3 regions of the Streptomyces mabaensis genome follow, and region 3 is predicted to be linked to each of the others. Evidence: riboswitches for the same ligand, from Rfam matches in the RefSeq annotation. Region 3 holds a riboswitch; each other region holds the start of a gene.
The links. Region 3 has a riboswitch for cobalamin ahead of ACWV17_RS20510 (energy-coupling factor ABC transporter permease). Riboswitches for the same ligand answer to the same signal wherever they lie in the genome.
Positions count from the first base shown of each region.

Region 1: it holds a riboswitch for cobalamin, as region 3 does, so the genes downstream of both, ACWV17_RS07545 (ABC transporter substrate-binding protein) here and ACWV17_RS20510 (energy-coupling factor ABC transporter permease) in region 3, are expected to answer to the same signal.
Region 2: it holds a riboswitch for cobalamin, as region 3 does, so the genes downstream of both, ACWV17_RS10475 (prenyltransferase/squalene oxidase repeat-containing protein) here and ACWV17_RS20510 (energy-coupling factor ABC transporter permease) in region 3, are expected to answer to the same signal.

Region 1 is NZ_JBSOPZ010000006.1:136,312-143,613, reverse strand. It holds gene ACWV17_RS07555 (ABC transporter ATP-binding protein) at 1-1,018, opposite strand, end outside; gene ACWV17_RS07550 (FecCD family ABC transporter permease) at 1,015-2,121, opposite strand; gene ACWV17_RS07545 (ABC transporter substrate-binding protein) at 2,118-3,359, opposite strand; cobalamin riboswitch at 3,613-3,801, opposite strand; gene ACWV17_RS07540 (MDR family MFS transporter) at 3,904-5,451, opposite strand; gene ACWV17_RS07535 (ABC transporter ATP-binding protein) at 5,771-6,559, shown strand; gene ACWV17_RS07530 (ABC transporter permease) at 6,556-7,302, shown strand, end outside.
Region 2 is NZ_JBSOPZ010000009.1:139,134-146,435, forward strand. It holds gene ACWV17_RS10455 (ECF transporter S component) at 88-924, opposite strand; gene ACWV17_RS10460 (ABC transporter ATP-binding protein) at 942-2,579, opposite strand; gene ACWV17_RS10465 (energy-coupling factor transporter transmembrane component T) at 2,576-3,781, opposite strand; gene ACWV17_RS10470 (SCO2322 family protein) at 3,796-4,449, opposite strand; gene ACWV17_RS10475 (prenyltransferase/squalene oxidase repeat-containing protein) at 4,449-5,699, opposite strand; cobalamin riboswitch at 5,792-5,943, opposite strand; gene ACWV17_RS10480 (MBL fold metallo-hydrolase) at 6,288-7,302, opposite strand, start outside.
Region 3 is NZ_JBSOPZ010000022.1:38,037-45,338, reverse strand. It holds gene ACWV17_RS20540 (cytochrome P450) at 1-786, opposite strand, end outside; gene ACWV17_RS20535 (tRNA-dependent cyclodipeptide synthase) at 767-1,492, opposite strand; gene ACWV17_RS20530 (PadR family transcriptional regulator) at 1,669-2,247, opposite strand; gene ACWV17_RS20525 (energy-coupling factor ABC transporter ATP-binding protein) at 2,335-3,204, opposite strand; gene cbiQ (cobalt ECF transporter T component CbiQ) at 3,210-3,959, opposite strand; gene ACWV17_RS20515 (energy-coupling factor ABC transporter substrate-binding protein) at 3,967-4,353, opposite strand; gene ACWV17_RS20510 (energy-coupling factor ABC transporter permease) at 4,353-5,066, opposite strand; cobalamin riboswitch at 5,097-5,316, opposite strand; gene ACWV17_RS20505 (L-serine ammonia-lyase) at 5,484-6,866, opposite strand; gene glyA (serine hydroxymethyltransferase) at 7,140-7,302, opposite strand, start outside.

The DNA.
Region 1 (7,302 bases), on a different contig from region 3:
GGCGCAGGGTCAGGTTGCCGTGCTCGTCGGCGCTGATCTGGGCCTCGTCGCCCGGTGTGGCGTGCTGGACAGCCATGCCCTCCCGGGCCAGGGCGCGTTCCAGCAGGGGGCGCAGGACCGGCGGGGCGTCCACGGTGACCGTGGCGCGGGCGGCCCGGCGCAGCCCGAAGCTGCCTGAGAGCGGGTCGAAGGCGAGGTGGTCGGCGTCGAAGGCCGCGGCGACGGCCCCGCTGCTGACCAGGTCTTCGGGTGCTCCGGTGTGTACGTGGGAGGAGCGGTCGACCAGCCAGACCGCGTCGGCGACACGCAGCGCCAGTTCCAGATCGTGGGTACTGACCACGACCGTAAGGCCCTTCTCCCGGGCCAGGTCGCGCAGCAGCACGGTGAGTGCCACCCGCGAGGGCACGTCCAGGAAGGCGGTCGGCTCGTCCAGCAGGACGACGTCGGGCTCCTGGGCCAGCGCCCGGGCGGTGAGCACCCGCTGGCGTTCACCGTCGGAGAGCTCGGCGGCCGGCCGGTCGGCCAGGTGCTTGGCGTCCACCGCCTCCAGGGCCCATTGGACAGCATGCTCGTCGGCCGGTGCCAGACGTCCGGTGAACCCGGTGTGCGGATGACGGCCCAGGGCAACGAGCTCCCGTGCCGACAGCAGACCCGCGTCGACGCGGTCGGTGAGGACGACGGCGAGCCGCCGCGCGAGGGCCGCGGGTGACTCCCCGGCGATGGGCCGGCCGCCGATGCGCACGCCCCCGGCGAGGGGCGGCAGCAATCCGCACAGGGTGCGCAACAGGGTGGACTTGCCCGCGCCGTTGGGGCCGAGCAGCACGGTCAGTTCACCGGCCCGGGCCTCCAGTTCCAGGTCCTCCAGGACCGCACGCCGGGTGCCGCGTCCCCACGCGGCGCGGGTGCGATAGCCGACGGTGAGACCGTCGGTGCCGAGTCCGCCGGGGCGCGCGGTCGACCGTGCGGACGGGACGGGCCGCGCGGCCGAAGCTCCGGGTGCCACTGTCGTGTCGGTCATGAGGTCACCCCTTGCAGGCCGCGGCGGCTGCGGATCAGGAACGTGATGACGACGGGGGCGCCGAACAGCGAGGTGATCGCGTTCAGCGGCAATACCGCGTCCATACCGGGCGGCTGGCTCAGCAGCGCGCAGGCCAGGGCCAGGAACGCACCGGCGAGCATCGACGCGGGCACGAGCACCCGGTGGTCGGAGGTGCCCAGGGCGACGCGGGTCAGGTGCGGTACGGCCAGGCCGAGGAAGGCGACCGGGCCGCAGAACGCGGTGGCGGCCCCGGCCAGCAGCGACGTTCCCAGCAGCGCCAGGTCGCGGCTTCTGCGGACGTTCAGGCCCATGGTGCGGGCGTAGTCCTCGCCGAGCAGCAGCGCGTTGAGGCGCTTGGTGGTCAGCAGGGCGGCCGCCAGGCCCGCCCCGATCACCGGGAGCATCACCGCGAGGTCGGGCCAGGTAGTGGCGCTGAAACTGCCCAGTCCCCACATCACGAACTGCTGGGCGCGCTCGGGCCGGGCGTACACCAGCATGACGCTGACCACCGCGGTGGCCGCCGAGCCGATCATCACGCCGATGACCAGCAGGGTGACCGCCGAGCGGACCCAGCGCGACAGCAGCAGCACCAGCGCCAGCACACACCCGGCGCCGAGGGAAGCGGCCAGCACCACGCCGATGCGGCCCAGCCCCGCCAGGTCACCGGTGAAGCTCCCGGCCACACCGCCCGTACTGACCACCACGGCCGCCACCCCCATGCTTGCCCCCGAACTCACCCCGAGTGAGAACGGATCGGCCAGCGCGTTGCGGAACAGCGTCTGCATCTGCACGCCGGCCACGGCGAGGGCAGCGCCCACAGCGGTGGCCGTCAGCGCACGCGGCAGCCGCACCTCCTCGACGATGACGGCCCACCGCGGGTCGGCCCCCGCACTGCCGAACAGCACACGCACCACCTCCCCGACAGGCACCTGGTAGGAGCCGACGGCGACCGTCAGCACGAACAGAACTGCCGTGCCGACGGCCAGCCCGGAGACGACCAGGAGACGCCGACGCCCGGGCACCGGGCTTGCCGGGGCCGGGGCCGGGGCCGGGGCAGGCGTCACGGCTGTCCGCGTGGTCACGCGCGCGGCACCTTGGTGTAGAAGGTGAAGGTGTGGCCCGCGGCCTGGTCCGGGTGCAGGAGGGCGAACAGGTCGGCGAGGACGAGGTCCGGACGCAGGACGCCGCGCTCGTAGAAGTCGTTGCCGCCGCCGGGACCCAGCGCCTTGGTGTTCGTCCAGACCTCACCCGCGTTCACAGCGTTCAGCTTGGCGTAGCGACGGTCCGCCTTGACCGCGTCGGCAGTCGACTTCCACTGCTCGCCGACCAGCCACGTCGGCGCGTCGCCGCCCTTGGCGTACACGGCCTCGAAGTTCAACTGAAGGTTGCCTGTGCCCTTGTCGCCCGCCCACGGGTAGGTGCCACCGGCATCATTGATCAGCTTCCCGACGTAGCTGCCGCCGGAGGCCATGCTCCACGTGCCCTGGTACATCGTGCCCGGCAGCACCTTGACGGGCTTGCCCGCCGAGACGGACTTCGCGGCCTTGGCGGCGACCTTGCCGTAGTCGCTCTCGACGGTGTCGAACACCTCGCCCGCGCGCTTCTCGGCTCCGGTGAGTGCGGCCATGGCCTTGACCCACTCGGCGCGGCCGAGCGGGCTGGGCTCCAGCCACTCGGCGTTGGCGACGACGGCGATGCCCGCCTGCCGCAGCTTCGGGTACTGCGGGTCGTCGGTCCCCTGGGTCATCAGGACATCGGGCCTGGCGCCGATGACCTGCTCGGCGTTCAGGGTGTTGTCCTTGGCGTACTCGGCGACCTTGCCCGACGTCACCCGCTCACGGACCTCGGCGGAGCTGACGAACGCGCCGCTTGCCACACCGGTCAGGACATTCAGCGTGCCGGTCTCGGTCAGCAGCGGCAGGTGCGTGGTCGAGGCGGAGTACAGGCTCTTGACCGGAGTGGTGATCTGCTGGGCCTTGGCCAGGTCGCCGGACAGCTTCGGCTTGGGGGCCCCGCACTTGACCAGGACGTACGACTCGGGCTTGCCCTTGGGGTAGGGCTCCTTGACCGTGAGGACCTGGTAGCTCTTCTCGTACCGCAAGGTGAAGTTCTTCGCGTGCTCCACCGTGGACTTCACGGGGAAGTAGTCCTCGGCCGGATCGAAGTCGGAGATGCAGCCGGCCGCGGACCCCGAGGCCCGGGAATCCGCCGGCCGGGCGGAGTCGCCGTCGGCGCACGCGGCGAGGGTGAAACTCAGAGCGGCGATCAGCGCCGTAATGCCGGCAGGGCGTCGAAGAGGCGGGACTGGTCGTACGGACACGAGGGCTCCTGGGCATGCGTCGAAGCGCACCGGTCTTCCGGGTGCGTGGGAAAGGGAACGACCGAGGGGCGGTCGCACAGTCAGCGAGAGGGTGGGACGCCGAGCGTCGCCGGGAGGCCCTTCAGCGCTCCGACGGCAGGGTCCGAGCGACAAGCCGTCGCGTCCATCTCATACGGGCAGCCGGGAGTGGAAACTTCACACAAGCACGCGGGCACACGAGTGCCACCGTCCTCTCTCGGGGAAATCCGCCCCGGTATGGCGAGGTGCGACGGCGTGAGTCTCCTGACTCGGGATCGACGCTTCTCCGGCCTTCCCACCCCGACGGGGCGGTGGCTTCGGCGGAGTCGCTCCCCCTACACAGTGGCGGTACCGTGCCGGAATCTCACCGGCTTCCTCGTTCCGCCGTCGCTTGTCGGACGGAAGCATCCCAGAACGCACATGACCGCGCCAGCCCTTCGGCTGTGCCCCCCACCACATGGGGGGACGCGCAGGGGCGTGGTTCGGCGACGTCGGTCATGCGCAGGGTGGCTGACTAACAGTCGGGTCAGTCCTCCGTGATGACCGGGAAGCGGCGGGGCGCGATCAGCAGGAGGGCCAGCAGGGCCAGTACCGCCGCTGCCGCCGCGCCCAGGTAGACGTGGTCCACCGCCGTGTCGACCGCCCGGCGCAGCTGGTCCGCCGCTTCCGCGGTGAGGGAGGCGGGGTGTTCCAGGGCGTGCGCGACGCCGTCGAGGTCGGCGTCCGGCAGGCGGGCGGTGAGGGTGGCGTTGGCGACGGCGCCGAACAGCGCGGCGCCCACGCTCTGGCCGACCTGGCGGCAGAAGAGTACGGATGCGGTGGTGGTGCCGCGTTCCGACCAGCCCACCGTCGACTGGACGCCGACGATGAGCGGCAGTTGGAAGAGGCCGAGGGCGGCGCCGAGCAGCAGCATGATCAGGGCGGGCTGCCAGGGGGAGCCCGGGTAGGGCAGGAGGGGGAAGGCGAGGAGGATCACGGCGGCGAGTGAGATGCCGATGACCGCGGTGTTGCGGAAGCCGATGCGGGTGTAGACGTGCTGGCTGAGCGCGGCGGAGATGGGCCAGCTCAGGGTCATGATCGAAAGGACGAAGCCCGCGCCGATCGGGCCGAGGCCCAGGACCGACTGCGCGTACGTGGGCAGGAAGACGGTCGGCGCGACCATCAGCAGCCCCAGCGCGCCGAGGGCCAGGTTGACGGCGGCGATGGTGCGGCGGCGCCAGACCCAGCCGGGGATGACCGGATCCGCGGCCCGGCGCTCGACGACGACGGCCAGCGCCGCGAGGACCGCCGCCCCGGCGAGCAGGGTGAGCGAGGGCGCGGACAGCCAGGGCCAGGCGACGCCGCCCTGGACCAGGGCGGTCAGCAGCAGGCCGCCGCAGGCGAAGACGGTCAGTGCGCCGGCCCAGTCGATCCGGGGGCGGGCGGCCGGAGCCGTACGGGCGGTCTCCTTGAGGTGACGGGCGATCAGCCACATCGCCAACGCCCCGATCGGCAGGTTGATCAGGAAGATCCAGCGCCAGTGGGCGTACGCGGCGAGGAGCCCGCCGACCGCCGGTCCGGCCACCGCGGAGACGGCCCAGACGGTGGAGAGCCGGGCCTGGATCCTGGGGCGTTCCTTGAGGGGGTAGAGGTCGGCGGCGATCGTCTGGACCGTGCCCTGGATCGCGCCGCCGCCGAGTCCCTGGACCACCCGGAAGGCGATCAGGGCCGCCATGTTCCAGGCCACCGCGCACAGGACCGACCCGACGAGGAAGAGGGCGATGCCGGCGATGAGGACCGGCTTGCGGCCGAAGGTGTCGGAGAGCTTGCCGTACACGGGGAGGGTGACGGTGACGGCGAGGAGGTAGCCGGAGAAGAGCCAGGAGAAGACCGCGAACCCGCCGAGGTCGCCGACGATCTGGGGGACGGCGGTGGACACGATCGTGCCGTCGAGGGCGGCGAGCGCCATACCGAGCATCAGCGCCGCGACGACCGGCCTGCGCCGGCGGGCGGACTCCGGGGCGGACCGGGTGCCGGGCAGGGCTTCCGTACCGCCGCCGCTGCTGCCGCTCACCCGAATCCTTTCACCGTGCATCTATTTTCCTGGGACACCCTCTCATTCCCGGGCCGGGCCGCGGGAGGGGGCGGGGGTCCCCGAGACGGACTCCGCCCGACGGCGTACTCCCCCTAGGGGGACCTCCGCCCTTCGGGCCAGGGGCCGTTCGTACCGGTGGAGGAGGAGATGGCCGCGGACCGGTTCTTAACTGGTTCTTACGGGCCGCCTCACCCGGTGGGTGGGGCTAACCCCCGGGTGGATACGGAGATGCGCACCAGCGCGCCCGTACCCCTGTGCCGACCAGACTCGACCCAGTTGTTCCAGGCACGCACCACGACGTCGACCGAGGAGATTTACCGTGACTACGGCTGTGACCATTCCCAGGCACGAGGGCACTGGAGGGCCTACGGCCGTAGCCGCGCGGGCGCGGCAGGTCGTCAAGGCGTACGGGTCGGGGGAGACGCGGGTCGTCGCGCTCGACCATGTCGATGTGGACATCGCGCGGGGGCGGTTCACCGCGATCATGGGGCCGTCGGGTTCGGGCAAGTCGACCCTGATGCACTGCCTCGCCGGCCTCGACACCGTGACCTCGGGCGAGATCTACGTCGACGACACCGAGATCACCAAGCTCAAGGACAAGAAGCTCACGCAGCTGCGCCGGGACCGGATCGGCTTCATCTTCCAGGCGTTCAACCTGCTGCCGACGCTCAACGCGCTGGAGAACATCACGCTGCCGATGGACATCGCGGGCCGCAAGCCCGACGCCCAGTGGCTGAACCGGGTGGTGGAGACCGTCGGTCTCGCCGGGCGGCTGAAGCACCGGCCGACGCAGCTGTCCGGCGGTCAGCAGCAGCGGGTGGCGGTCGCCCGTGCGCTGGCGGCGCGGCCCGAGATCATCTTCGGTGACGAGCCGACCGGAAACCTCGACTCCCGGGCGGGCGCCGAAGTGCTCGGCTTCCTGCGGAAGTCGGTCGACGAGCTGGGGCAGACCATCGTGATGGTCACGCACGACCCGGTGGCGGCCTCGTACGCGGACCGGGTGCTGTATCTCGCGGACGGCCGGATCGTGGACGAGATGTTCAACCCGACGGCCGATCAGGTCCTCGACAGGATGAAGGACTTCGACGCGCGCGGGCGGACGTCATGACCGTACTCAAGACCTCGATGCGCAACTTCGTCGCGCACAAGGGGCGGATGGCGCTGTCCGCCGTCGCGGTCCTGCTGTCGGTGGCGTTCGTGTGCGGCACGCTCGTCTTCACCGACACGATGAACACGACGTTCGACAAGCTCTTCGCCGTCACCTCGGCCGATGTCACCGTCAGCCCGAAGTCCGCGAAGGAGGGCGAGGAGATCTCGCAGACCGGCCGGCCCGAGACGCTGCCCGCCTCGGTCGTGGCGAAGGTCGCCGAGGCCGACGGGGTGAAGGCTGCCGAGGGCGCGGTCGTCTCGATGAGCGTCACCGTCGTCAACAGCGACAACAAGAACATGGGCTCCACCACCGGCGCTCCCACGCTCGCCGGCAACTGGACCCGCAATGAACTGAAGTCGATGGAGATCACCTCCGGTCACGCGCCGCGCGGCCCCACCGAGGTGATGGTCGACGCCGACACGGCCGACAAGCACGGCCTGAAGCTCGGCGACGAGCTGCGCACTATCGCCGTCACCGGTGACATCCGGGCGAAGATCTCCGGGATCGCCACCTTCAAGGTGACCAACCCGGGTGCGGCCGTCGTCTACTTCGACACCGCCACCGCGCAGCGGGGGCTCCTCGGCGGGACGGACCTGTTCACCCATGTCGCCGTCACCGCGAACGACGGGGTCAGCGACGAGCAGCTGAAGCGGAACCTCGCCGCCTCGGTCGAGGGCCCGTACAAGCTCCAGACCTCGAAG
Region 2 (7,302 bases), on a different contig from region 3:
CCTACTAAACCGGCTCGTATGTGACGTAGGTCCTGTGGGCGGCCTCACCCGCGCCCGCCCCGGATGTCACGGTGAGCAGCGCCGGCACTACGTCCCCGTGAAGGAAACCGGGGCATCGAAGGCCGCCCGGCGGGTCGCCCGGCGCAGCGCCCTGAGGACCGTCCCGCCGAGCGTCAGGGTCAGTACGACCGTGAGCGCGGCGCGCGGCAGATCCCACCCCAGCGAGGTGGCCAGGCAGTACGCCAGGAAGCGCACCAGGTTCTCGTGCACCGGATCCCCCGGCACGAAGGAGATCCCGCTGCCGAGCCCCGGGATGTACGTCCACCCCTGCAGGTTCATCACCGTGCCGTACAACACGGACGCGCCCGCCCCGTACGCGGCGAGCAGCCACAGCTCGGCGCGGCCGCGCAACCGGTCCGGGCCCGGCAGCAGGCCCGCGCCCAGCGCCACCCATCCCATCGACAGCATCTGGAACGGCATCCACGGCCCGACCCCGCCGGTGAGCAGCGCGGACGCGAACATCGTCACCGCGCCGAGGACGAAACCGAACCCCGGCCCGAGCACCCGCCCGCTCAGCACCATCAGGAAGAACATGGGCTCCAGGCCGGCCGTCCCCGCTCCCAGCGGCCGCAGCGCGGCGCCGACGGCCGCCAGCACTCCGAGCATCGCGACGGCCTTCGCGTCCAGCCCGGAGTCGGCGATGGTCGCCACGACCACGGCGACCAGCAGCGGCAGCAGGGCGGCGAAGAGCCAGGGCGCGTCCTTGGAGTGCGCCAGGCCGGAGGCGGTGTCGGCGAGCAGCGGCCAGCCGAAGGCGACCACGCCGATCGCGCTGACGAGCGCGAGCGCGGTGACCGACCGGGGCCCGAGGCGGACGGCCCGTACGGCTCGCACAGCCCGATCCTGGCGGTCGTTTGCGAGGATCTCGGGCTTCCGGCCGGTCACAGTACGGCCCTGACCTGCGGAACGGTCAGCCACTGCTGCGGCGCGAGGATCTTCGCGACCTGCGGGGCGAACGACGGGGACGAGACGACGACCTCGGCGGTCGGACCGTCCGCGACGATCTCCCCGTCGGCCAGGATCACCACCCGGTGCGCCAGCTCGGCGGCGAGTTCCACATCGTGGGTGGCCAGCACGATCGCGTGACCCTCGGCCGCCAGCGCGCGCAGGACACCGGTCAGCCGGGCCTTCGCCGCGTAGTCCAGACCGCGCGTCGGCTCGTCGAGCAGCACCAGCGGCGGCCGGGCGGTCAGCACGATCGCCAGGGCGAGCGCCAGCCGCTGCCCCTCGGACAGATCGCGGGGGTGGGTGTCGTCGTGCACGCCAGGCCGCAGCTCGCCGACCAGCGCCCGGCACGTGCCGGGCGCGGTGCCCGCGTCCCGGTCGCCCGCCTCGCACTCGGCGGCGACCGTGTCCGCGTACAGCAGATCGCGCGGCTCCTGCGGTACGAGCCCGGCCTTGCGGATCAGCTCGCGCGGGCTGGTGCGGTGCGGGGCCGCGCCGCCGACGCGTACCGAGCCGGCGTCCGGCTTGTGCATCCCGACGAGCGTGTTGAGGAGGGTGGACTTGCCGGCGCCGTTGCGGCCCATGAGCGCGATCGTCTCGCCGGGACGTACGGACAGCGAGACGCTGCGTAGCGCCTCGACCCGGCCGCGGCGCAGCGAGAGCCCGGCGGTCTCGGCGACGGGGGCGGCCGAGGCGGACGGGGCGGCCGAGGCGGACGGGGCTGACGTGGGCGGCCCGGCGGCGCGCGGCGGGGTGAACGCGGCGAGGCGCTCGCGCAGCGGGCCCGCCTTGCGCCGCGCATCGCGTACGGACAGGGGGAGCGGGTCCCAGCCGGCCAGCCGCCCGAGCCCCACCACCGGCGGATGCACGGGGGACACGGCCATCAGCTCGGCGGGGTCGCCCATGACCGGGGCCTGCCCCGGGCCGGGGAGCAGGATGACCTGGTCCGCGTACTGCACGACCCGCTCCAGGCGGTGCTCGGCCATCAGTACGGTCGTGCCCAGGTCGTGGACGAGACGCTGGAGCACGGCGAGCACCTCCTCCGCGGCCGCCGGGTCGAGCGCGGACGTCGGTTCGTCGAGGACGAGGACACGCGGATGCGGGGTCAGGACGGAACCGATGGCGACGCGCTGCTGCTGGCCGCCGGAGAGCGTGGCGATGGGCCGGTCGCGCAGCTCGGCCAGGCCGAGCAGATCGAGCGTCTCCTCGACGCGGCGCCGCATGGTGGCGGGCGGGATGCCGAGCGATTCCATGCCGTACGCCAGCTCGTCCTCGACGGTGTCGGTCACGAAGTGGGCGAGCGGGTCCTGCCCCACGGTGCCGACGACGTCGGCGAGTTCGCGCGGCTTGTGGGTACGGGTGTCACGGCCCGCGACGGTGACGCGGCCGTGCAGCGTGCCGCCGGTGAAGTGCGGCACCAGCCCGGAGACCGCGCCCAGCAGGGTCGACTTACCGACTCCGGACGGGCCGACGAGCAGGACCAGCTCCCCTTCGGGGACGGTGAGATCGGCGCCCTGGAGGGCGGGGGCCGGCGCACCGTCGTAGGTGACGGAGACATTCTCGAACCGGATCACGCGGACTCCTTCGGCGGGAGCTGTGGCAGGGGCGCCACGAAGGCGGGCAACAGGCCGAGCAGCACGGAAGCGGCGGGCCAGAGCGGGAACTCGGGTGCGGTGAGCGGGACAACACCGGGGTGCAGCGCTTCCGGATCGTACGAACCGGCCCAGATCATCAGCGCCGCGACGGCCATCCCGGAACCGGACACCAGCCAGGCGCGCACGCCCCAGCGGTCCGGGCGGTAGCGGGTGCGTACGCTGCGCCGGCCGGCGAGCCGGAGCCCGGTGAGGGCGGCGGCGAGCCCGGCGGCGAGGACCGGCAGCCCGAAGGCCGCGCCCTCGGCGGCGAGCAGCCCGTACGAACCGGCGCACACGCCGAGCAGCCCGCCGATGGTGAGGGCGTTGGTGGTGCGGCGTACGGCCTTCGGGACCTGGGCGGTACGGCCGTACCCGCGCGCGTCCATGGCGGCGGCGGTGGCCACCGAGCGCTCCAACGCGCCCTCCAGGACCGGCAGTCCGATCTGGAGGATCGCCTTGATCCCGCCGGTCGGGCGGCCCCGGAGCCGGCGGGCGGCGCGTAGCCGGACGACGTCGGAGACCATGTTCGGCGCGAAGGTCATCGCGACGACGACGGCCACGCCCACCTCGTAGAGGGCGCTGGGCAGCGACTTGAGCAGCCGGGCCGGGTTGGCGAGGGCGTTCGCCGCGCCCACGCAGATGAGGAGGGTGGCCAGCTTCAGGCCCTCGTACAGCGCGAAGACCAGCCCCTCGGCGGTCACCCGGCCACCGATGCGCACGCCCTGCGCCCAGTCGGGGAGCGGGACTTCGGGCATGGTGAAGAGGGTGTGCGCGCCGGGAACGGGGGAGCCGAGGAAGACGGCGAAGACGAGGCGGATGGCGATGACGGCGAGGCCGAGCTTGACGAACGCGCCGTACGAGCGGGCCCAGGGGGCGTCGGTGCGGCGGGAGGCGACGACGTAGCCCGCGACGCCGATGAGGAGGCCGAGAAGGAGGGGGTTGGTGGTCCGCGAGGCGCCGGCGGCCAGCCCGAGCGCCCACAGCCACCACGCCCCGGCATGCAGGGCGTTGCTACGGCCGGCCTCGGGCGCGCGGAGTCGCTGCCGGCGGGGGCGGCTGTTTCCGCTGCCGCCGGCGGCCCCGACCCCGGCGGGGGGCGGAAGATCCGGGCCCGGGTTTCCCGCGGGTGCGGTGTGGGGCATCGGTACGCGCCCGGTCAGCCGCGGCCGCCGCGACGGCGGCGGGACTGCCATACGCCTGCCGCGCCGAGCGCGAGTACAGCCGCGAGGCCCGCGAGCAGGCCCGCGGACGGGCCGTCGTCCTCAGCCGCGTCATCCGGCACCGGGGCAGGCGACTTCTGCGCGTCGCCCGACACCTGCTCGCCGCAGCCCGCCTTCGGGTAGCCCGCGATCGCGCACAGCAGCGCGTCGCTGTTGTAGCGCAGCGGCTTCGCGACCGCCGCCAGCGCTTCCGCGCTCGTCGCGTCCGCGCCGACCCGCGCGCACGCCGTACGCGGCCCGGGCGGCGTCTCGCCATCGGGCGCGTCCGCCTGCGTACCGAAGTCGATGACCAGCGCGACGCGCTTGCGGCCGTCCTGCGTGGGGGTCTTGCCGCAGATCGCCTCGAAGTCCGCGGCTCCGCGCGGCTGCGCGGAGTCCTGAGAGTCCTCGCTGACCGAGAAGCGGAAGCCCTGGACGTCGCCGTCGGCCGGCCTCGCCACCGAGGGCCCCTGGGTGGCGTACTTCCACGCCCCGGCGTCCCGCTCCCAGAACGACCAGTAGCGGTATCCGGCCGCCTGGGCGGACCCCGCGCCCAGCACGCCGAGAAGGGTGCCGAGCGCGAGGGCGAAGGCGGCGATCCGGGTCCGCATCACGCCTGCTGCTGGTTCTTCTTGTTCCGGCCGCTGATCAGGAAGCCGATGCCGATACCGGCGACGGCGCCGACCCCGACGATCCACCAGACGCTGACCCCGGAGTCGTCGGTGTCCTTCTTCTCCGCGGCGGGCTTCGCGGCGGCCTCGGGGGCCGGGCCGGTCGCGTTCAGCTGCTGCACGAGGTCGGCGCCGCCGAACGCGCGCGGGTCCGTGCCGGTCGCGTGCGCGGCGAGCACCAGCGTGCCGAGGCCCGCCGGGTTGTCATTCGCCCACTCCGCGGAGTTCTGCTGCAGCCAGCCGAGCGGTCCGGCCGCCGCGTCCTTGTGCTGGCCGGCGGCCAGCGCGATGACCGCGTCGGCGGTGTTGCCGATGTCGGGGGTGGGCTGGTCGGCGCCGGGCGTGAGGGCCGTCAGGTGCTGCCCGTCCTTCTTCAGCGTCGCCGCGAGGTAGCCCGCGGCGCCTGCCGCGGCCGTCTCGGCGGTGACCTTGCCGGCGCCCGCCTTGCAGTCCAGCGGTGCGACGGCGGTGTCGTCCTTGCCGAGCGGCTCCACGACCAGGCCGCTGCCGAGTCCGGCGAGCGCGGCGGCCGCGGTGGCGTCGCCGTTCGCGGCGAGCTTGCCGGTCTTGTCGGGCTGGTACGCGAAGGAGCCGCGCTCGGCCGGCTTCGCGGCGTCGCAGCCGAGCTGGAAGGACACCAGCCCGTCGTACGCCGACCTGCCCTTCTTCGACTTCACCTCGGCCGGCTTCTCGTCCGCCGCGGCCAGCGCGCCGATGACCACCGCCGTGGAGTTCGCGTCGCTCGGCCCGCCTGGCATGTAGCCCCAGCCGCCGTCGTCGTTCTGTACGGACTTCAGCCAGCCGACGCTCTTCTTCACCGCGTCCGCGTGCCCGCCGAGCGCGGCCAGGGACTGCACGGCGACGGCGGTGGAGTTGCTGTCCACCATCGTCTTGGCGTCGCAGGCCTTTGTGGCGTCGGCGCGGAACGCGGCGAACGCGCCGTTCGCGCACTGCTGCCCGGTCAGCCAGTTCACGGCCTGCTTCGCGGGTGTGACCCCGACCGTGTCCTGCGCGAGCATGGCTATCGACTGGCGCCAGACGCCGTCGTACGTCGGGTCCTTCTTGCCGTACAGGCCGGCGGGGATCACCGGCGCCGGGGCCGGGGACGGCGCTGCGAAGGCGGTGGGGGCAGCGGCCACGCAGAGTACGGCGGAAGCTGCGAGCGCGGCTGCGCTGCGGCGAACGGTCATGGCGGGCGGTGCCTCTCCACTGGGGAGCCGGAAGCAGGCACGCGCAGGTACCAGGCTCCGGCTCCGTATACCTCGACGGTGCCGGCCACCGGGGACTTCCGGCGGCACGAGCCGGTCACGTCCGACAGGGCAGTCCGACTCACCGCCGGCGAGGGCGGCTCACGGTTGCGGGGTCAGCGCCGGATTTGCACCGGCTTCCCCCTGTACGACGTGATGACGACGGGCTCACTCTACCGGCCCGTAGCAACCCGCCCGCGGGGCGGGACCGGGGTCGTGGCCCTGTCAGGACTGCGGCCGGGACCGAAGCCGACGCCCCCGGCTCTCCGCGACGCGCAGCGCATCGGCCAGGCATTCCGACAACCGGCGGGCTGCGAAACGCAGTTCGTCGACCGTGGATGTGCTGTCCATGAGCAAGTGGCGAGCGAGGGTGAGGACTTCGCTACCCATGCCAAGTTGCACGGCCTCTATCTGGTCGGCACGCGCGTCTGGCCACGCCTGCGTACCTCTTCGCATACGGACCGCACCGCGAAGCGGGCCCATCAGGAACCCCACCAGCCGCAGGCGGAGCGACGAAGACATGCGCGAACCCTACCGACACGCCTGTACGGCCCGGTACGTGACCGGGGTGCTGCCCGGGACCGGTTCCGCCCGGCCCAGTTTCACCAGGCGGCGCAGATGGGCCTCCGCCTCCGAGACCGCGATGTTCCTTGAGCCGTACGGGATCTGCTCCCACGGGCGGTTCCACTCCATGCGCTCCGCGAGCTGCCAGGGCGTGAGCGGGGTGGTGATCAGGTCCAGGAGCCCCTGGAGCCGTTCCTCGTGGTGGGCGAGCAACTCCCGTACCCGGGCGGGGGCGTCGGTGAACGCGTGCTGGTGGGCCGGGAGGACCTCGGCGGGGGCCAGGCGGCCGATGCGTTCGAGGGAGTCGAGGTAGTCGCCGAGGGGGTCGGTGACCCTGGTGTCCTCCGGGTCCTCGTACAGGCCGATGTGCGGGGAGATCCCGGGGAGCAGGTGGTCGCCGGAGAAGAGCCGCCCGTTGCCGGGGAGGTTCGCCGGGTGGTCCTCCTCCAGGTGCAGGCAGACGTGGCCGGGGGTGTGGCCCGGCGTCCAGATGGCGCGCAGCCGGCGTCCGGCCAGGTCGAGGAGTTCGCCAGGGATAATCTCCCGGTCGGGGAGGGCGGCGCGCAGCCCCGGCAGGGTCCGCATCCGCCCGGACGCGCGGGCGGCGCGCAGCGGGGCGGTGTGCTCGTCGGGGGCGCCGGCGGCGGCCAGTTTGGTGGCCAGGTAGTCGAGCCAGACGCCGGGCTCGGCGGTGCGGGTGCGCTGGATGACCTCGGTGTCGGCCGCGTGCATCGCGATCCAGGCGCCGGACGCGTCACGGACCTGCCCGGAGAGCCCGTGGTGGTCGGGGTGGTGGTGGGTGATGACGACGCCGTGGATGTCGGCGATGTCCACGTCGAGCGCGGTGAGTCCGGCGACCAGGGTGTCCCAGGAGGTGGGATCGTCCCAGCCGGTGTCGATCAGCACCGGGCCGCGGTCGGTGTCGAGCAGGTGGACGAGGGTGTGGCCGAGCGGATTGTCCGGGATGGGGACCTTGATGCTC
Region 3 (7,302 bases):
GATCAGCTCGGGCCGCTGGAGCAGGGCGAGGACGGCCAGTACCAGGAACGCGGAGGTGGACACCGCGCCCGCGCCGAACAGCGACACCGCGACCGTGGCGAGCATCTCGTCGGTCAGGTGCGCCGACTCCGGGTCCTCCCGCAGCGCGGCCAGCTTGCCCAGCAGGCCCGAACGCCGGCCTTCCGGAGCGTTGAGCTGCTCCACCATGTAGCCGAGGTCCTTGTACCAGTTCAGTGCCGAGCCGTCGAAGGTCTCGGCACTGGTCATGAAGGCGATGTCCAGCCCCGACATCAGCCGGCGCCAGTCCGCGAACGGCACTCCGATGACCTTGCAGTGCAGCGCCGCCGAGAAGGGGTCGGCGAACCCCGCCCGGAGGTCGGCCGGCGGGCCCTCGGCGAGGAGGCCGTCGATCAGCTCGTCGGCCGCCCCCCGGAGCCACTCCTGCAGTCCGTCGGCGCGCGGGTTCAGTGCCTTCATCACCGCGCTGCGCAGGCCCGCGCTGTTGATGTTGCCCATGTTGTTGACGACCTCGGGCGGGATCGTCAGGGCGTACTGCCTCGGCACCCCGGCGTTCGCCGTGTCCTTGAGGCTGAACCGCTCGTCCTCCAGGACCTGTTTGGCCAGTGCGTAACTGCTCACCAGCCAGGCGCTGTCGCCGGTGAGGGTACGGACCCGGGTCACCGGCCGCTTCACGCGCAGCCAGGTGCACTCCTCCGGGAGGACGTCGCCGCGGCGGGACAGCGGAAAGTCGAGGAGGTCTCCGTGTTCAGGCTGCGCGTCGGACATCGACATCATTCCTTCCGGTTTCTCCGGGACGCACCACGGCATAGGCCTGGTTGCGCGTCGCACGGAGGCCGCCACCGCGCCCGTAGAGCACGTCGGTCAGCGGCATTCGTACGTGGTAACAGGACACCGAGGACGGCACGTCCAGAATGCTCGGGGTGTCCAGGAAGAACGGAAGCTCCGCCGCCATGTAGTCGAAACAGACCTGCCGCTGTTCCTCGGTGATGGACTGTCCGTCGTCGAGTTTGGTGCCGAGGAAGAACTCGGCCATCTCCTCGCAGCCCTTCCGGAATTCATCGTCCGTTTCGATGAAATGGCGGACGCGTCGGTGGAGGAGTTGATAGACGCGGTTTCCGGAGAACTCCGAAAGCGCCCTCACCCGGGTGTCCCCGAGTGGGGGGCCGGCCTCCTCTACGCCCCGCAGCATCCGTCGGCGTACGGCCTTGATCTCCTTGGCCGCGCGGCGGGCCGCGTGCTCCTGGGTGTAGCCGAAGGAGGCGAACATCCGGTCCACGTGGAGATCGGCATAGACGAAATCGACCTGGGCGAAGCGGGAGTTCGCCCAGCGGGCGAGAGAGGTGATGCGCTCCGCGCTGAAGTAACTGTTGCCCGGGCTTACGCCGATGAGTACGTGGTCGCCCTCGTCCCAGATGCTGCGGCAGGCGGGGGTGAAGGGCAGAACTTCGAATGAGTCAGCTGTGATCGTCACTTTTGTGATCGCCCTTGAGGCCGCTTGTCCCTGGGAGCCCTGCGCTCCTGGTGTGGCGGCAACGGCATGAAGTTATCGGTCGTCGGCGGAGCGTGACAAGAGCGTCATGAGATTGGCTGGAATTGAGCTTGTGGGCGATTCTGTGTCACTTCCGCATTACGGAACGGTAATTGAATTCATGCCTTTGTGCCGCCCGGGATGTCGCCGCTCTCGCGCGCCGCCGCCATGTCCGTCAGCTCGGCGAGCGCCTCCTCCAGCCACTCCAGCCAGAACTTCTCCAGCGCGACCCCGCCGTGCAGCACCAGACGGCGCAACCGGTCCTCGTCCGCGTTCCGGCCCGGCGGGAAGTCGCGCTCCTCGATGGCCGCGTACGTCGCCGACTGCCTGCGGTGCAGGGCGAGATGCCGCCGCACCTCGGCCTCCAGCCCGTCGGCCCCGACCACCGCCGCGGCGCGCAGCCGCAGCAGCAGCGGGTCCCGGATGGGCTTCGGGTCCTGGCTCTCGCCGACCCAGCGGGCGAGTTCCGCGCGGCCCGTGGGCAGTACCTCGAACTCCTTCTTCTGCCCGCGTGCGGGCTGCTCGGAGGGGAGGGCCCGGATCAGGCCGGCCTGCTCCAGCTTGCCCAGCTCCCGGTAGATCTGCTGATGCGTGGCCGACCAGAAGTACCCGATGGACCGGTCGAACCTGCGGGTCAGCTCCAGCCCCGACGACGGCTTTTCGAGCAGGGCGGTGAGGATCGCGTGCGGGAGTGACATGGAGGCATCTTAGGTACCGCGCGCTCAGGGCCGGTCCGGCGGATCAGGGCCCGACAGGCCCCGGCAGGTCCGGCGGGTGCGGGCCGATCAGGTCCCCCGTACCGCCGTCGCCCAGCCACCGAGCTCCTCCGGGGTGCGCGGCCCGGCGTCCGTCCCGCCGAGCAGTCCGTGCGCCCGCAGCACCTCCGCGGCCGCCATACCCCACGGCCGGCGCAGCCGGGCGGCGTCCAGCAGCCCCTGGTCGGCGAGCACTTCGGCGACGGGCCCGGTGTGCAGCCCGTCCGGGGCCAGCACCGCCGCGTCGTCCGCCCAGCGCAGCGCGAGGTCCACGTCGTGCGTCGCCATGACGACGGTGGTGCCGAGTTCGCGCAGCCGCTCCAGCACCTCCAGCAGCCGTTCCTGGCCGTGCGGGTCCAGACCGGCCGTGGGCTCGTCGAGGATCAGCACCCGCGGCCGCATCGCCACGGCGCCCGCGATCGCCGCCCGCTTGCGCTGCCCGTACGACAGCAGGTGCGTCGGCCGGTCCCGCAGGGCCACGATGTCCAGGGCCTCCAGCGCCTCCGCCACCCGGTCGCGTACCTCGGCCTCCGGCAGGCCAAGGTTCATCGGACCGAACGAGACGTCCTGGCCGACCGAGGCGGCGAACAGCTGGTCGTCCGGGTCCTGCACCACCAGCTGAACGGTCGTCCGCAGCCGGGTCAGTCCGGCCCGGTCGTACGCCACGGGCGCACCCTCCAGCCGCAGTTCGCCCGACGCGCAGTGCAGTCCGCCGCTCAGCAGCCGCAGCAGCGTGGTCTTGCCACTGCCGTTGCGGCCGAGCAGGGCCAGCGAACGGCCCTCGCGGATCCCGAAGTCGACGCCGCTCAGTACGGCCGGGCCGTCCTGGTAGGCATAACCAGCCGCGAGGAGCTCCACGACGGGCGCCCCCACGGCGGGCCGTGCGGACGCTGTGGTCACTCTGGTCACAGGGAGAGCCTTTCGAGTACGAGCGTGAGGGCGGTGACCCCCGCCAGCAGCGCGCCGCTCGCGGCCAGGAACCGCCAGGAGAGCACCGCCGGCGGGACCAGGACGCGCAGGGTGCCGTCGTAGCCGCGGCCCGCCAGCCCCGACTGAAGGCGCTCCGCCCGGTCGAAGGCCCGGACGAAAGCCGTCGCGCCCAAGCCGGCGAGCGAACGCCAGGTGGCCGCCCTGGTGGTGTGGCCCAGCCGGGCGGCCTGCGCCTGGCGTATCCGGGTGATGGCGTCCAGGAGCAGAAAACTGATCCGGTACATCACCAGGGCGACGTCCACCACGGGCGCGGGGACGCCCGCGCGTACCAGCCGCGGCAGCACATCGGAGACGGGAGTGGTGAAGGCGAACAGCAGCACGCCGAGCGAGGCCGCCGAGGTCCGCAGCAGCAACTGCCCGGCGTGCGCCGCGCCTTCGGGTGCGAGGGTCACGAGGCCGCCCGTACCGCCGACCTGGAACAGCAGCGGTACCGCGCCGGTGACGCAGAACCCGAGCGGAATGCGGTACGCCCGCCACAGCTGGCGGGGCGCGACCCCGGCCGGGCCGAGCAGCACGGCGAGCGTGGCGGCGCCGACGATCACCGCACCCGGCCAGGGCGGCAGGCAGACCGCCGAAACGGTCAGCCCGAGACCGAGGACGGCCTTTTCCAGCGGATGGCGGCGGCGCCAGCGACTGCTGTGCGCCGCCGCGTCGATCGGCAGCATCCGCCGGTTACGACGTCGGGCCGGCGGGCCGGCGGGCGGGCTGCTCGCCCGGCTCCCCGGCCGTGGCTGCCGCCGCTCCCGTGGCTGCCGCCGCGCGGGCTTCGCCCTGCTTGCGGCCCTTGCGCAGCCCGAAGTAGTAGGCCAGTACGCCCGCGCCGAGCGCCGCCTGCAAGGAGAACAGCGCCGACTCGATCTCACCGGACGGCGGCTCGTACAGCGGGGTGAACCACGGCTCGTAGTCCGGCTGGATCTCGGTGATGGCGGCCTCCGCCTGCCCGTCGGCTCCGGCGAACGGCTCCTCCTTGCCGTCCCCGAGGCCGAGCGCGAGCGGCAGTACGGCGAGTGCGGCCACGATGAGCAGCAGCAGTGAGTTGATCTTCGCGTTCCGGCTCATCAGGCCACGGCCCCCTTCTTCTGCCCGGGCTTCTTCTGCCCGGGCTGCGCGCCCTGGAGCAGGACCCCGAGCCGTGTCAGCTCGCCCTTGCTCGACTGGATCAGCAGCCGCATGACGAGCACGGTCAGCAGACCCTCGCTGACCGCCAGCGGAATCTGGGTCACGGCGAAGATCCCGCCGAACTTGGCCAGTGCGCCCAGGAGTCCGGTCGCCGGGTCGGGGAAGGCGAGCGCCAGCTGCACGCTGGTGACGCAGTACGTGCTCAGGTCGGCCACGAAGGCACCGAAGAACACGCTGACCATCAGCGGCACGTCGAAGCGCCGCAGCAGCCGGTACACCCCGTAACCCGCCCAGGGCCCCGCGATGGCCATCGAGAAGACGTTGGCCCCCAGCGTGGTGAGTCCGCCGTGGGCCAGCAGCAGGGCCTGGAACAGCAGGGTGATGGTGCCCAGCACCGCCATGATCGGCGGTCTGAACAGGATCGCACCCAGACCGGTTCCGGTGGGGTGGGAGCAACTGCCCGTGACGGAGGGCAGTTTGAGCGCGGACAGAACGAACGTGAAGGCGCCGGAGGCACCGAGCAGCAGGGTGCTCTCGGGGTTGGCCCTGACCTCACGGGTCAGGGCCCTGACTCCGTGGACGACGAACGGAGCTGACGCGGCGCCCCAGGCGGCCGCGTGCAGCGGGGGCAGAAACCCCTCGGCTATATGCATGGTTGGGTAGACCCTCTCCAGCACCTCGTGGATGGACAACGCGCCCTGGCCGGTCTCCTGGCTGACGGGGGGTCCTGGGGTCCACCCCGGACTGGCAATGTGCCGTCCGACTCCGCCTTCCCGGACTCCGCGGTCTCCCGCGGTGGTCCAGTGGCTCCCCGGAGGGTGGAGTCGGACTACCCGATCACAGTGGCGAGGGCCGCACCGGTACCGCACCGGTTTCCCGAACACCAAGGCCCTGTGACCTTAGTGGGCGTGACGACCTGCGACAACCCGCGCACGGGCGCACGACAAGGGCGCGCCTGACGGGGATCGGGTCAAACATTCACGTGTTCACATGTCCAGATGATCATGCGTTCAGGCGTTCACGGGATCACGCGCCGAGGTGTGGCTGACGGGTCCGCTGTCGCGCGTCGCTCAGCATTCGATGACGTTGACGGCGAGGCCGCCGCGGGCGGTCTCCTTGTACTTGACCTTCATGTCCGCGCCGGTCTCCTTCATGGTCTTGATGACCTTGTCGAGGGAGACCTTGTGGCTGCCGTCGCCGCGCATCGCCATCCGCGCCGCGGTGACCGCCTTGACCGCCGCCATGCCGTTGCGTTCGATGCACGGGATCTGCACCAGGCCGCCGACCGGGTCGCAGGTCAGGCCCAGGTTGTGCTCCATGCCGATCTCCGCGGCGTTCTCCACCTGCTCCGGGGTGCCGCCCAGCACCTCCGCCAGCGCGCCGGCCGCCATCGAACAGGCCGAGCCGACCTCACCCTGGCAGCCCACCTCGGCACCCGAGATGGAGGCGTTCTCCTTGAACAGCATGCCGATGGCGCCCGCGGCGAGCAGGAACCGCACCACGCCGTCCTCATCGGCGCCGGGCACGAAGTTCATGTAGTAGTGCAGGACGGCCGGGATGATCCCGGCGGCGCCGTTGGTCGGGGCGGTCACCACCCGGCCGCCGGCCGCGTTCTCCTCGTTCACGGCCATCGCATACAGGGTGATCCACTCCATCGCGAGGGCGGTCGGGTCGCCCTCGGCGCGCAGCTTGCGGGCCGTGGTGGCCGCCCGGCGGCGGACCTTCAGCCCGCCGGGCAGGATGCCCTCGCGGGACATGCCGCGTGCCACGCACGCCTGCATGACCCGCCAGATCTCCAGCAGGCCCTCGCGGATCTCCTCCTCGGTGCGCCAGGACTTCTCGTTCTCCAGCATCAGCGCGGAGATGGACAGACCGGTCTCCGAGGCCAGCCGCAGCAGCTCGTCACCGGTGCGGAAGGGGTACTTCAGCACGGTGTCGTCGAGCTTGATCCGGTCCTCGCCCACCGCGTCCTCGTCGACGACGAAGCCGCCGCCCACCGAGTAGTACGTCTTCTCCAGCAGTGGTGTGCCCGACGCGTCGTACGCGAACAGGGTCATGCCGTTCGCGTGGTACGGGAGGGAGCGGCGGCGGTGCAGGATCAGCTGGTTCGGCTCGTCGAACTCGATCTCGTGCGCCGCGCCGATCTCCGCGCCCAGCAGGCGGAGCCGGCCGGTCTGCCGGATCCGTTCGACCTCGTCGTCCGCCGTCTCGACGTTCACCGTGCGGGGCGAGTGGCCCTCCAGGCCCAGCAGCACCGCCTTCGGGGTGCCGTGACCATGCCCGGTGGCGCCCAGCGAGCCGAACAGCTCCGCCCGCACCGCGGCGGTCTGCGCGAGCAGACCGTCCTTCTTCAGCCGGCCGACGAACATCCGCGCCGCCCGCATCGGACCGACCGTGTGCGACGAAGACGGACCGATACCGATGGAGAAAAGATCGAAGACGGAGATGGCCACGGTGGCGGACTCCCTTGTCTGCTCGTGGTGGGCGGTGCGGGTGCGGGTGCGGTGCGGTAAGGAGTGTTTGTAGAAGACGAGCCTAACGCGAATGGGTGACGGGCATGCCTCGGCCGAGTGTCGGGGAGGTACCGCTGTCCGTCCGGTCATACGAATGGCCCGGCCTGTGGACAACTCAGGCCGGGCCATCGCGTCGCCGCCCTACGGTGAATCCGTCAGATCAACGGGCTCGTGCGGGGCTCATGGCGACGGGGGTCGAGCAATGTCACCGATTCACAGTGACGGGTACAGCGGGTGCTTGGCGGCGAGGGCCGTGACGCGGGCCTTGAGGGAGGTGCTGTCGTATGACGGCTTGAGTGCTTCGGCGATGATGTCGGCGACTTCGGTGAAGTCCTCGGTGCCGAATCCGCGGGTGGCCAGGGCCGGCGTGCCGATC